DNA from 3 places in the Pseudarthrobacter sp. Hb11 genome. Region 1 is predicted to be linked to each of the others. Evidence: riboswitches for the same ligand, from Rfam matches in the RefSeq annotation. Region 1 holds a riboswitch; each other region holds the start of a gene.
What was found. Region 1 has a riboswitch for S-adenosylmethionine ahead of AC50X7_RS08135 (DUF1737 domain-containing protein). Riboswitches for the same ligand answer to the same signal wherever they lie in the genome.
Positions count from the first base shown of each region.

Region 2: linked by a shared signal. The riboswitch ahead of AC50X7_RS14955 (cobalamin-independent methionine synthase II family protein) and the one ahead of AC50X7_RS08135 (DUF1737 domain-containing protein) in region 1 are both predicted to bind S-adenosylmethionine.
Region 3: linked by a shared signal. The riboswitch ahead of metX (homoserine O-acetyltransferase MetX) and the one ahead of AC50X7_RS08135 (DUF1737 domain-containing protein) in region 1 are both predicted to bind S-adenosylmethionine.

Region 1 is NZ_JBWZCM010000003.1:327,115-331,138, forward strand. Features, by position in the region: gene AC50X7_RS08120 (aminodeoxychorismate lyase) at 1-516, shown strand, start outside; gene AC50X7_RS08125 (TetR/AcrR family transcriptional regulator C-terminal domain-containing protein) at 584-1,297, opposite strand; gene AC50X7_RS08130 (hypothetical protein) at 1,529-1,783, shown strand; SAM riboswitch class IV at 1,936-2,050, shown strand; gene AC50X7_RS08135 (DUF1737 domain-containing protein) at 2,064-2,342, shown strand; gene AC50X7_RS08140 (rhodanese-like domain-containing protein) at 2,339-2,749, shown strand; gene AC50X7_RS08145 (O-succinylhomoserine sulfhydrylase) at 2,750-3,958, shown strand.
Region 2 is NZ_JBWZCM010000011.1:123,601-127,624, forward strand. Features, by position in the region: gene AC50X7_RS14950 (uracil-DNA glycosylase family protein) at 1-249, opposite strand, end outside; gene AC50X7_RS14955 (cobalamin-independent methionine synthase II family protein) at 466-1,671, opposite strand; SAM riboswitch class I at 1,684-1,788, opposite strand; gene AC50X7_RS14960 (M14 family zinc carboxypeptidase) at 2,010-3,071, shown strand; gene AC50X7_RS14965 (adenylosuccinate synthase) at 3,336-4,024, shown strand, end outside.
Region 3 is NZ_JBWZCM010000007.1:85,267-89,290, reverse strand. Features, by position in the region: gene AC50X7_RS11995 (bifunctional o-acetylhomoserine/o-acetylserine sulfhydrylase) at 1-824, shown strand, start outside; SAM riboswitch class IV at 920-1,035, shown strand; gene metX (homoserine O-acetyltransferase MetX) at 1,048-2,163, shown strand; gene AC50X7_RS11985 (MFS transporter) at 2,344-3,726, shown strand; gene AC50X7_RS11980 (alcohol dehydrogenase catalytic domain-containing protein) at 3,825-4,024, shown strand, end outside.

The sequences.
Region 1 (4,024 bases):
GAGGCCGGCATCGACGTCATTCTCCTCGACCGGGGCTACGACAGCGACATTGCCGAGCGCGCCCCGTGGCTGCTGCTCGGCGCCAAGACGCTCTCCTACGCGGTCAACATGGCGGCGTTGCGGCATGCCCACAAGCAGGGTGCCGACGACGTCATCTTCATCTCCTCCGACGGCCGCGTCCTGGAGGGCCCCACGTCGACTGTGCTGATGGCCCACGTGGAAACGGCCGACGACGGTACGTCCGTCAAGCGCCTCATCACACCGCAGCTGGACAGCGGTATCCTCGCGGGCACCTCCCAGGGTGCCTTGTTCGCCGCAGCCAAAGCGGCCGGCTGGGAACTGGGGTACGGTCCGTTGGAGCCCCAGGACCTTTTGGACGCCGACGCTGTCTGGCTCATTTCGAGCGTGCGCCTGCTTGCTCCGGTGAACAGCATCGATGGCAAAGACGTGGGCACCCCGGCGGTGCAGAAAGAGCTGACCGCGGAGCTGAGCGAGCTGTTTGCCAGCATCGCGTAGCGGTTTCCACTGCCGCAGTACTAACCGCCGCCGCGCTTCCTTCGAGTAGCTGCCGTACTTCCCGCCGCTAAGCGGGGGGAGCTTTTGGCTCCGCGGTCAGCTGCGCTTCGAGGCCGGAAAGCAGGATGGTGATGCCCTGGTCCAGCTCAGCCTCGCCGTCATATTCGGCGAGCGCCGGAGCCAACGCACGGAGATGGGGAAACTCTTTTAACGGCAGCCGGTGCAGCCCTAGCCGAAGCAGCACTTCATTCTCTTCGGGGTCCACCACGAACTCCTGCAGCTCGTTCAGAATGTGGCCATAGAGGAACCCGTAGTAGGCCCTATAGACGTGGAGGGCGTCGGCAGGGCTGAATCCGGCGCCAATCAGCAGGGCGAGAATCTGCTCCAGCGGGCGCAGGGTGCCCAGCGGGCGCAGACCGAGCGGAGTGGAGAGCGGTCTCGTCACCAGCAGCGGCACCACGTTGGGATGTTCGAGCGCGAGCCGCCGAAGGTTATGCGCGATGTGCCGAAGCTGGGCTTTCCAGTCGGGGTCCTCCGGGTGGATGGGCAGTTCGTTGAGAACGAGCTCCGAAACGCCATCGAGCAACGCCGCCCGGTTCTCTGCGTAGCGGTAAAGGCTCATCGGATCCCGGTCCAGCTCTTGCCCCAGCCGGCGCATGGTCAGCGCGTCAAGGCCTTCCGCGTCCACCAGTTCCAATGCCTTGTTGAGCACCAGATCACGGTTGAGCCGCTCCTTTGGGGCGCGGCCCTTGGCAGGGCCGGAGGTTTTCGGGGAGGGCATGACTTTTCCGTTCTGGAGCCGGCGGCAAGCGTCTCGGGAAGGTATCTCCAAACGCTTGCTGTATACGTAGTCTACGGGTAACGTCTACATTGTAGTAAGGGGGTCGACACCGCCCCACACCATCGATTCCCAAGGTCTCGATCACCACTCCATGGCCCCGTGCAGGGCATAGAGGATTTCGCTGCTGTAGCCGAACGGCGGTACACACGCACTTAGCGAAGGGACGCCGTCATGGCACATTCGCAGTTCGACCTTTTTCTCCAGGAAGCCACCCACCTCGACCAAGCGTCCGACCACAGCCTCAGCGGTGACCGCCTTTACGGCCTGTATACCAGCTGGTGCTTCATCAACCAGCAGGCACCCGGAATGGAAGCCGCCTTTTGGGCAGGGATGAAACACAGGATCAGCCCGAGCCATAACGGCCTGCGGATGAAGGGTCCGGCCGCCGCCGATTACATCCTGGCAAGCTGCCCCGGCATCGTGTAACCGACATCAGAAGAGAGGCGTGAAGGGCTCCCAAGCGGGCAGCCCTTCACGCCTTTCCTTTGCTCCAACAGCTGGGCGGCCGCCCAGCTCAGTTACGGAACATGACGACGGCGGCGATGCGGTGCCGCGCGCCAAGTGTTACTTTTTTGGGGAGTAATGAGTACCGGCGCCAAGCCCTGACTGGCCGGTCGGCAACCCTCCTTTTGCGGCGGGGTGCCTCAGGTGAATACTCGGCATATCGACCGAATCGTGTTGCAAGCGTGAAAGAAGGAGATCCGTCGTGTCTGACGCACCTGCCCTTGAAGAAAAACTTTCCTACCGGCTCGTTACCGGGCCGGATGACAGGTCTTTCTGTGAACGGGTTTCGACCGCCCTGGCCGAGGGCTATGTGCTTCACGGCAGCCCTGCCGCGACGTCCAACGGCGGCAAGGTGATTGTTGCGCAAGCCCTGGTTCTTCCGGCAGCCATCGCTTCCGCCGATGCGGCGGTGGCCACCGCCGTGGATGACCTCGAATCCGCGGGCGAAGACCTTGAGTTCGACGGCGAGGGCCACGCATGACCTACGCAGGAGACCTGACGCCCCAGGAGGCATGGGACAAGCTGGAGCAGGGCGCCATCCTGGTGGATGTTCGCACCGAAGGCGAATGGGCCCACATCGGTATCCCGGACACAAAGGCCACCGACAACGATCCGCTGTTCATCCAGTGGACGTTTCCCGGCGGCATCCCCAATCCGGACTTCATTACCCACCTGACGCAGCAGGCGCCGGAGGACGCTTCGGCCGAACTGGTATTCCTGTGCCGCTCGGGGCAGCGTTCCATCGCGGCCGCCATTGCTGCCACCCAGGCCGGCTTCACCTCCTACAACGTGCTGGAGGGCTTCGAGGGCGAACCTGACCGGTACGGCGAACGCACCGTCAACGGCTGGAAGAACCGCGGCCTGCCCACCAATCTCGGAAAGAACTAAGTGACCTTTAACGAAGACGCCGCCGGCTGGAGCCCCGACACCCAGTCCGTCCGTGGTGGACTGGACCGCACCAACTTCCAGGAAACCAGCGAGGCGGTGTTCCTGAACTCAGGGTTCGTGTATGAATCCGCAGCTGCGGCAGAGCGCGCTTTCACGGGCGAGGACGAGCGCTTTGTGTACTCCCGCTACGGCAACCCCTCCGTGGCTACCTTCCAGGAGCGGCTCCGCCTCCTCGAGGGCACCGAGGCGTGCTTCGCGACGGCGTCCGGCATGTCCGCCGTCTTCACCGCCCTGGGTGCCCTGCTGGCCGCCGGCGACCGCGTGGTTGCCGCCCGCTCGCTGTTCGGTTCCTGCTTTGTGATCCTGAACGAAATCCTGCCGCGCTGGGGTGTGGAGACAGTGTTTGTGGACGGTCCGGACCTGGAGCAGTGGCGCGATGCCCTGTCCCAGCCCACCACCGCCGTCTTCTTTGAGTCGCCGTCCAACCCGATGCAGGAGATTGTGGACATCGCCGCAGTCAGCGAACTCGCGCACGCGGCAGGTGCCACGGTGGTGGTCGACAATGTCTTTGCCACTCCCCTGCTGCAGCGGTGCGGAAGGTTCGGCGCGGACGTGATTGTTTACTCCGGGACCAAACACATCGACGGCCAGGGCAGGGTGCTGGGCGGCGCCATCCTCGGCACCAAGGAATTTATTGACGGGCCGGTCAAGCAGCTCATGCGCCACACCGGCCCGTCGTTGTCCCCCTTCAACGCCTGGGTGCTCACCAAAGGCCTTGAGACGATGGCCCTCCGCGTCAACCACTCTTCGGCTTCAGCCCTTCAGCTGGCCGAATGGCTGGAGCAGCAGCCTGCCGTGAGTTGGGTAAAGTACCCGCTGCTGAAGTCGCACCCGCAGTATGAACTCGCCGCCAAGCAGATGAGTGCCGGCGGCACCGTTCTCACCCTGGAACTCGCGACGACGGGTGGCCGCTCGGGCAAGGAAGCGGCCTTCGCGCTTTTGGACGGCCTGCGCATCATTGACATCTCCAATAACCTTGGCGACTCAAAGTCCCTGATCACCCACCCCGCCACCACCACGCACCGTGCCATGGGTCCGGAGGGACGCGCAGCCATTGGCCTGAGCGACGGCGTCGTGCGGCTTTCGGTTGGCTTGGAGGACGTGGATGACCTGATTGGCGACCTCGAACAGGCACTGAAGCAGATTTAGAGTTTGGCTGGCGCTGCGTCCACACCAACCCCGGCAACCAAGAACCAACCCCCAGAATCGACCTCC
Region 2 (4,024 bases), on a different contig from region 1:
AAGCATCCGGGTGGCAGCGTCGTGGTCCCCGGGGGTGATGAAACCGGACGGGTCGGCCTCGCCGATGTTGGAGTACAGGCTGATGATCCGGCACTCGTCGACGTCGTGCATGGGGTCCACGTAGGGCACCACAGTGCCGGGTTTTGCCTCCTGCAGGGAATCGCACAGTTCGTTCACGGCTGCAACATTGGGTTCGTAGCGGCGGCTCAGAAGCTGCTCATGGAAAGATTCGGGTGCCAGGGCTGTCATGTAGTGCTGGATCTCCTGCGGGGATTGGTGGTGCTGCCACCTCGGAAAATGGGCGCACGATGGCGCACACATATCCGCGATGGTTGAAATGGGGTGGACCGATTCCTGGTCGGCCTTCACCAGTTTAGCAAGCCCCGCAAAACGAAACGCCGGTCCCGCGCACCCGATCCAAGCGGGGCACGGAACCGGCGGGTTCGGGCGTTACGCGATTTCCGGCTACCAGAGCCGCTTGGTGGCCCGGCGTGCGCCCTCGCCCAGTGCTTCCAGCTTGGCGAACGCGATCTGCGGGTGGACCCTGCCGCCGAGGCCGCAGTCGGTAGAGGCGATGACGTTCTCGCGGCCCACCACTTCTGCGAACCGGACAATCCGGTCGGCCACCAGATCCGGATGCTCCACCACATTGGTGGCATGGGAAACGACGCCTGGGATGATGACCTTGCCCTCTGGAAGCTTGGTGTCCTCCCAGACCCGCCATTCGTGTTCGTGCCGCACGTTTGCAGCTTCAAAGGAGTAACCGCCGGCATTGATCTGGAGCATCGTCTCCACCAGGTCCGCCAGGGGAAGGTCCGTGGTGTGCGGGCCGTGCCAGGAGCCCCAACAGAGGTGGAAGCGGACCTGCTCCTCGGGAAGGCCGCGGAGGGCGTAGTTCAGTGCCTCCACGCGGATCTGCGTGAACTTGAGGTAGTCCGCGACGCTGGGTTCGGGGCTGATCTGGTCCCAGTTCTCGGCGATGGAGGGATCATCGATCTGCAGGATCAGGCCGGCGTCGATGATGGCCTTGTACTCTTCGCGGAGCGCGTCGGCACAGGCGTAGATGTACTCCTCCTCCGTGGCGTAGTACTCGTTCGTGATGCGGGAGGCGCTGCCGGGGGAGAGCGCTGCAACAAAGCCGTCCGTGAGTCCGGTGGCCGCCAGCCCGGCCTTCAGGTTGGCGATGTCGGAGGCGACGGCGTCCTGGCCGGTGTAGACGAGCGGGCCGGTGACCTTCGGGAACGGCTTGGGGGCACCCGTGAAGATGCCGCTGGTGGGATCGTTGTAGGCCTCGGAAAAAATGGTCCGGTCGCGGCGGTGGATGAAGCCCGTCAGCTGGACGTGGCCCGGGGTGGATTCCTTCGGTTCGACCGCCCACTTGGCGTCATTGTCCAGCTCCAGGCCGCCCATCCGGGCAAAGGAGTAGGACCACCAGGCGCCGTAGTCCACGGAAGCGGACGTGGCGTGCCCGTACTCGCCGTCGTTCGGGATATCGACGCCCAGGCTTTGCTGGCGCTGGACCAGGTCCACTACGGACGCGGTGAGGAGTTCGTTGTAGCCCTCGACGTCGGCAGGGTTTTCCTCGCGTGCGGCATTGGCGGCGATCAGCTCAGCGGTGCGGGGCAAGGAGCCTGCGTGGGTGACGCGGATATGGTCTGTGTTCAAGGTCATGCTGAAATTTCCTTTCCATCGGTCCTGGCAGTAGCACCTTCACAGGCAGGACGTCCCTGCACTTGGGGGTTGCTGCGGCGTCAACGATCCAGGTCTCTCGGCCGCTCCGGATGGTTCGCTCTCACCTAAATCCAGATGGCTCCCCGGGAGCAAATTCGCTTCGGTTTGTTTCGCAACAGGCAGGGCGCCGAAGCCACGCTTCGAAACGTAATAACTGCATGTGCATTCCTGTTATGTCCATTGACAGCTTTCGCGGAGGTTGGTTGGCTTTTGTCACAGCCCGCGATGGGGGACATGGCGGGCTGGCACACCTATGCACTCGAAAGAGGTACCGCACCGTGAAAAAAACCCTGGCAACCTTTAGGACCCTGGCAGTTACGGGAGCCCTGGCTCTGGCCGTAGTGGCAGCGCCCGCCCCTGCCATCGCTGTGGGCGAAGGCCCCAACTATAATGGCAACGGCCAGATCACCACATCGAAGCTGGCCTCCTATGACCAGATGGTCTCCTTCCTCAAAGACCAGGACGCCCGCCAGTCCGCCATGGAACTGGAGGTTATCGGGCAGACCGTGAAAGGCCGGGACATCCACCTGGTCAAGTACATCTCGGATCCGGCCAAGCCCACCATCCTGTACCTGACCCAGCAGCACGGCAACGAACAGCTCACCACCGAAGGTGCGCTGGAATTCGTCAAGCACCTGGGCACCGGAAAGTCCGGGAATGTCCTGGACGGCGTGAACATCCTGATCGTGCCCATGCTCAACGCAGACGGTGCCATGGGGGACGTGAACTTCCCGCTGGACGGCTACCTGGCCAAGGGCGACCGCAATATGACCCGGTACAACGCCGAAGAGGTGGACCTTAACCGGGACCATGTGGCCAAGATCCAGCCGGAAACCCAGGCGCTGCACAACAACGTGATGCGCAAGTACAAGATCGACTACATGATCGACCTGCACCACCAGGGCACCCGCAGCCAGCGTGACGGCGAACTTGTGTCCGGGTCCATCCTGTACCCCACCACCCCTAACGCCAATCCCGCCGTTGTTGAAAAGTCCAAGCAGTTGGGCGCCGTTGTTTTCAACAGCGTCGACTCCACAGGCTGGGGCCACCTCGGCAAGTATGTGGGGGGCAGCGCCGAAACCATCAGCCGCAACGGCATCGCCGTCGAGTACGGCATTTCCACGTTGCTGTTTGAGATGCGCGGCATGTCCGACCACTACCTGGACGGCTACGCCCTGGGGCTCCGGAGCAACGGCTACCTGATCAAGCAGACGGTCACTACCCTGACCGCCACGGCCGCGGCGATCGCGGACGGTTCAATTGCCGACGGCGACACCTCCTTCTGGGACAGCCTGGCCACCCAGACCTCCCGCCCGGCCGGGGAAGCCGACGACGAATAGCATCACCGCTGACAGTCCGCCGCGGTCCTTCACCCGTGCAGGGTCCTTTACCCTGCAAGAAGGGCCGCGGCGGCCCAACGAGTGGACAAAGTAACTGATCGGCTAAACTTGGGTGGTAAGAGCCCCGGAACTCTTGCGTCGCTGTGCTGCCCCGCAGACCAGCGAAGGCCAGTCCATTCGGGGCATTCTGATGAACGGCGCTGCGCCAGGCCTGCCACATCGTGGCGGAGGCCCGGGCAGCCCGAACGAATGGGGGAGGATCCCATGCCAGCAATTGTGATCGTAGGAGCCCAATGGGGCGACGAAGGAAAAGGCAAGGCGACTGACCTGCTGGGCGGCCGTGTTGACTACGTCGTCAAGCCCAACGGCGGCAACAACGCCGGGCACACCGTCGTCGTGGGCGGTGAAAAATACGAACTCAAGCTGCTTCCGGCAGGCATCCTCAGCCCCAATGCGGTACCCATCATCGGCAACGGCTGCGTGGTCAACCTCGAGGCACTCTTCCAGGAGATCGAAGGCCTTCAGGCCCGCGGCGCCGACACCTCAAAGCTTCGCGTCTCAGCGAATGCCCACCTTGTCGCTCCGTACCACCAGGTGCTGGACAAGGTGACGGAGCGTTTCCTGGGCAGCCGCGCCATCGGAACCACCGGGCGCGGCATCGGCCCTGCGTACATGGATAAGGTGGCCCGCCTGGGCATCCGGGTCCAGGACGTCTTTGACGAGTCGATCCTCCGCCAGAAGGTGGAAGGTTCGCTGCGGCAGAAGAATGAACTCCTGGTCAAGGTCTACAACCGCCGCGGCGTGCTGGTGGACGAGATCGTGGAGTACTTCCTGTCCTTTGCCGAACGGCTGCGCCCCCTGGTCATCGACAGCACCCTGGTTCTGAACACTGCCCTGGACGAGGGCAAGGTTGTTTTGATGGAAGGCGGCCAGGCAACATTCTTGGACGTGGA
Region 3 (4,024 bases), on a different contig from region 1:
AAGGGGTATCCCAGGTCGCGCACGAGGCCGGCGTGCCCCTGATCGTGGACAATACCCTGTCCACCCCGTACCTGATCCGGCCGCTGGAATGGGGCGCGGACATCGTGGTGCACTCGGCCACCAAGTACCTGGGCGGCCATGGTTCAGCCATCGCCGGCGTGATCGTCGATTCCGGAAAGTTTGACTTTGGCAAGGACCCCGCAAAGTTCCCCGGCTTCAACACCCCGGACCCCACCTACAACGGACTCGTCTACGCCCGGGACCTCGGTGCCGAAGGCGCCCTGGGCGCCAATCTCTCGTACATCCTGAAGGCCCGGGTGCAGCTGCTGCGAGACCTTGGCTCCGCAGTGTCGCCCTTCAACGCCTTCCTGATCGCCCAGGGTCTGGAGACGCTGAGCCTTCGCGTGGAACGGCACGTGGCCAACGCCCTGGACGTGGCACAGTGGCTGGAGTCGCGTGACGACGTCGAATCGGTCGCCTATGCCGGGCTGCCCTCCAGCCCCTGGTACGAGCGGGGCCGGAAGTACGGCCCCAAGGGGACCGGCGCCATCGTCTCCTTCAACCTCGCCGGGGGTGCGGAGGCCGGCAAGCGCTTCGTGGACGCCCTGGAGCTGCACTCCCACGTGGCAAACATCGGTGACGTCCGTTCGCTGGTGATCCATCCGGCGTCGACTACCCACAGCCAGCTCTCGCCGGAGCAGCAGGTGGTGGCCGGCGTGACCCCGGGCCTGGTGCGGCTTTCGGTGGGGATCGAGCACATCGATGACATCCTGGCAGATCTCGAAGCCGGCTTCCGGGCGGCCAAGGAGGCAACCGGCGCTTAGAAATACCCAGGGCACCCAACGCGGCACAAGCCGGGGAAGTCACAACCAGTCACACTCTTGGCGGCAGGCAGGGGCTGTTTCGTACACTCGAACCAGGTCATGAGTGCCAGTGACAGCCCCGGCTTGCTGGCCGGCAACCCTCCTTCCGCGGCGGGGTGCCCCGGGTGAAGACCTGGCCTGCCGGTCATTCGACGGCGGGCAAGCGCGTAGAAGAGGTCTTGCCATGACGGTTACCGTCACCCGTACAACTGTCCCTGAACACGGGATTGTCCGCTACGCCTCCATCGGGGGACTGGAGTTGGAAGCCGGCGGATACCTTCCGGACGTCACTCTGGCCTATGAAACCTGGGGCACACTGAACGCGGACGGCAGCAACGCCGTCCTGATCGAACACGCGTTGACAGGCAGCACCCACGTGACCCGGGGCGACACCGAGGAGCCCGGCTGGTGGGAACAGCTCGCGGGGCCTGGTGCGCCGGTAGATACAAACCGTTTTTTCGTGGTGTCGATCAACATTGTGGGCGGCTGCTACGGGTCCACCGGGCCGTCGTCGCCCGCGCCGGACGGGAAGCCTTGGGGTTCACGTTTTCCATTGGTCACCCTGCGGGACAGCACCCTGGCCGAGGCCCGGCTGGCCGACCAGCTCGGGATCGGGAGCTGGTTTGCCGTGCTGGGCGGTTCCATGGGCGGGGCCCGTGCGCTCGAATGGGCGGTCACGTTTCCGGAACGGGTGCAGCGCTGCGCAGTGATCTCGGTAGGCGCCGCGAGTACCGCCGAGCAGATCGCGTTCGCCCAGGCACAGACCCTCGCCATCCGGCAGGACGCCAACTTCAACGGCGGTGACTACTACAACGGACCCGCCCCCGAGCAGGGCCTCGCCCTGGCCCGGCGCATCGCCCACATCACGTACCGCTCCACGCGGGAACTGGACGGACGCTTCGGCCGTGAGCCGCAGGCCCCCGAATCGCCGCTCCAGGGGCAGCAGCTCGCTACCCGCGGGCGGTACCAGGTGGAAAGCTACCTGGACCACCAGGGCACCAAGCTGGTCCAGCGGTTCGATGCGAACAGCTACATCGCCATCACCGAGGCGTTGATGAGCCACGATATTTGCCGGGGACGCGGGTCCCTCGCCCAGACCCTGTCCAGCTCGAGTGCCCGTTTCTTTGTGGCCGCCGTGGACTCGGACCGGCTCTACTTCCCGTCCCAGTCGCGCGAGCTGGCACGGGCGCTTCCCGGCGAGGTGGACGTCCACCTGATTGAGGCGCCCATCGGGCACGATGGCTTCCTTACCGAGATCGGCCAGCTGGGGAACCAGCTGCGGGAGCACCTTTCGGCATAACACCAGGCCTAGATGCCAAAGAATGTGCATTAATGCAGATGCGCTCTGCATCATTCGGCGTTGAGCTGCGCCTTCCGGCAGACCATACTCGTTGGGACCCGGCGGTTCGTGACCAAAACCACACGCACCCGCCATAGCCTGTCCCAGTGGTGTCGATGACGACGCCGAAGGAGTTCACACATGAGTACGGAAAGCTCGGCCGCACGGCGGCCAGAGGAAACCGACGTCAAGGCCTCAGGCCTGAGGAAAGTCGTCACGGCCTCCATGGCCGGCACCGTCGTTGAGTGGTATGAGTTCTTCCTCTATGCCTCCGCCGCCACCCTGGTGTTCGGCAAAATGTTCTTCCCCAATTCAGGGACCGAACTGGATGGCATCATCGCCGCCTTCGTCACCTACGCCGTAGGCTTCGTGGCCCGGCCGATAGGCGGCATCGTCTTCGGCCACTTCGGTGACAAGTTCGGCCGCAAGCAGTTGCTGCAGCTGAGCATCATCCTGGTGGGCGTTTCCACCTTCCTCATGGGGTGCCTGCCCACCTTCGCGCAGATCGGCTACTGGGCTCCGGCCCTCCTGGTATTCCTGCGCTTCGTCCAGGGCTTCGCCGTCGGCGGTGAATGGGGCGGCGCCGTGCTGCTCGTTGCCGAGCACAGCCCGAACAAGTCCCGCGGATTCTGGTCCAGCTGGCCGCAGTCCGCCGTTCCCATGGGTAACCTCCTGGCCACCGGCGTGCTGTTTACCCTGTCGTCCACGCTCTCCCAGGAAGCATTCCTCGGCTGGGGCTGGCGCGTTGCCTTCTGGCTGTCTGCCGTGATCGTGATCGTCGGCTACTACATCCGCACCAAGGTCCAGGACGCCCCGATCTTCATCGAGGCCCGCAAGGAAGTCACCGTTGAGAAGAAGGGCTACGGCGTCGCGGAGGTCTTCCGCCGCTACCCCCGCGGCGTGTTCACCGCCATGGGCCTGCGCTTTGCCGAGAACATCCTGTACTACCTCGTGGTGACGTTCTCCATCACCTACCTGAAGGTCGTTGTCCAGACCGATACCTCCCGCATCCTCCTCCTGCTGCTGGTGGCGCACTTCATCCACTTCTGCGCTGTCCCGCTGGTCGGCAAGATGTCCGACGCCTTCGGCCGCCGGCCGGTCTACATGGTGGGCGCCATCCTCGGCGGAACCTGGGGCTTCTTCGCCTTCCCGATGATGGACACCGCCAACGACCTCATCATCCTGGCCGCCATCACCATCGGCCTGCTGTTCCACGCGCTGATGTACGCCGGGCAGCCGTCGATCATGGCCGAGATGTTCCCCACCCGGATGCGCTACTCGGGCGTTTCCCTGGGCTACCAGGTGACCTCCATCGTCGCCGGTTCGCTGGCCCCGATCATCGCCACCGCACTCCTGAGCAACTTCAAGTCCTCCACCCCCGTGGCGCTGTACCTCCTCGGAGCCTGCATCGTGACCGCAATCTCCGTGTTCTTCCTTAAGGAAACCCGGGGCATCTCCCTCCACGACGTGGACGCGGCCGACGCCAAGGGCACTGCGGACCTGCTCGCGGCCGGCAAGAAATAACCACCCTTCAGCACACACAGCACACCGACTGCCCGGACCCGCGACCACGCAGGCCCGGGCAGTTGGGCGCCGGCACCTTCGACGAAATCAGGATTTCCATGAAAGCAGCGGTCCTCTACTCCACGGTCCCGTCCGGAAGCAGCTACACCGAAACGCATCCGCTTCAGGTCGAAAATCTTGACCGGCCGGAACCCCGCGCCGGTGAGTTGGGCATCACCATCACCTACTCGAGCCTGTGCCACTCTGACCTGTCGGTGGTGGACGGCTCCCGCGTCAGGCCCCTTCCCATGGCGCTGGG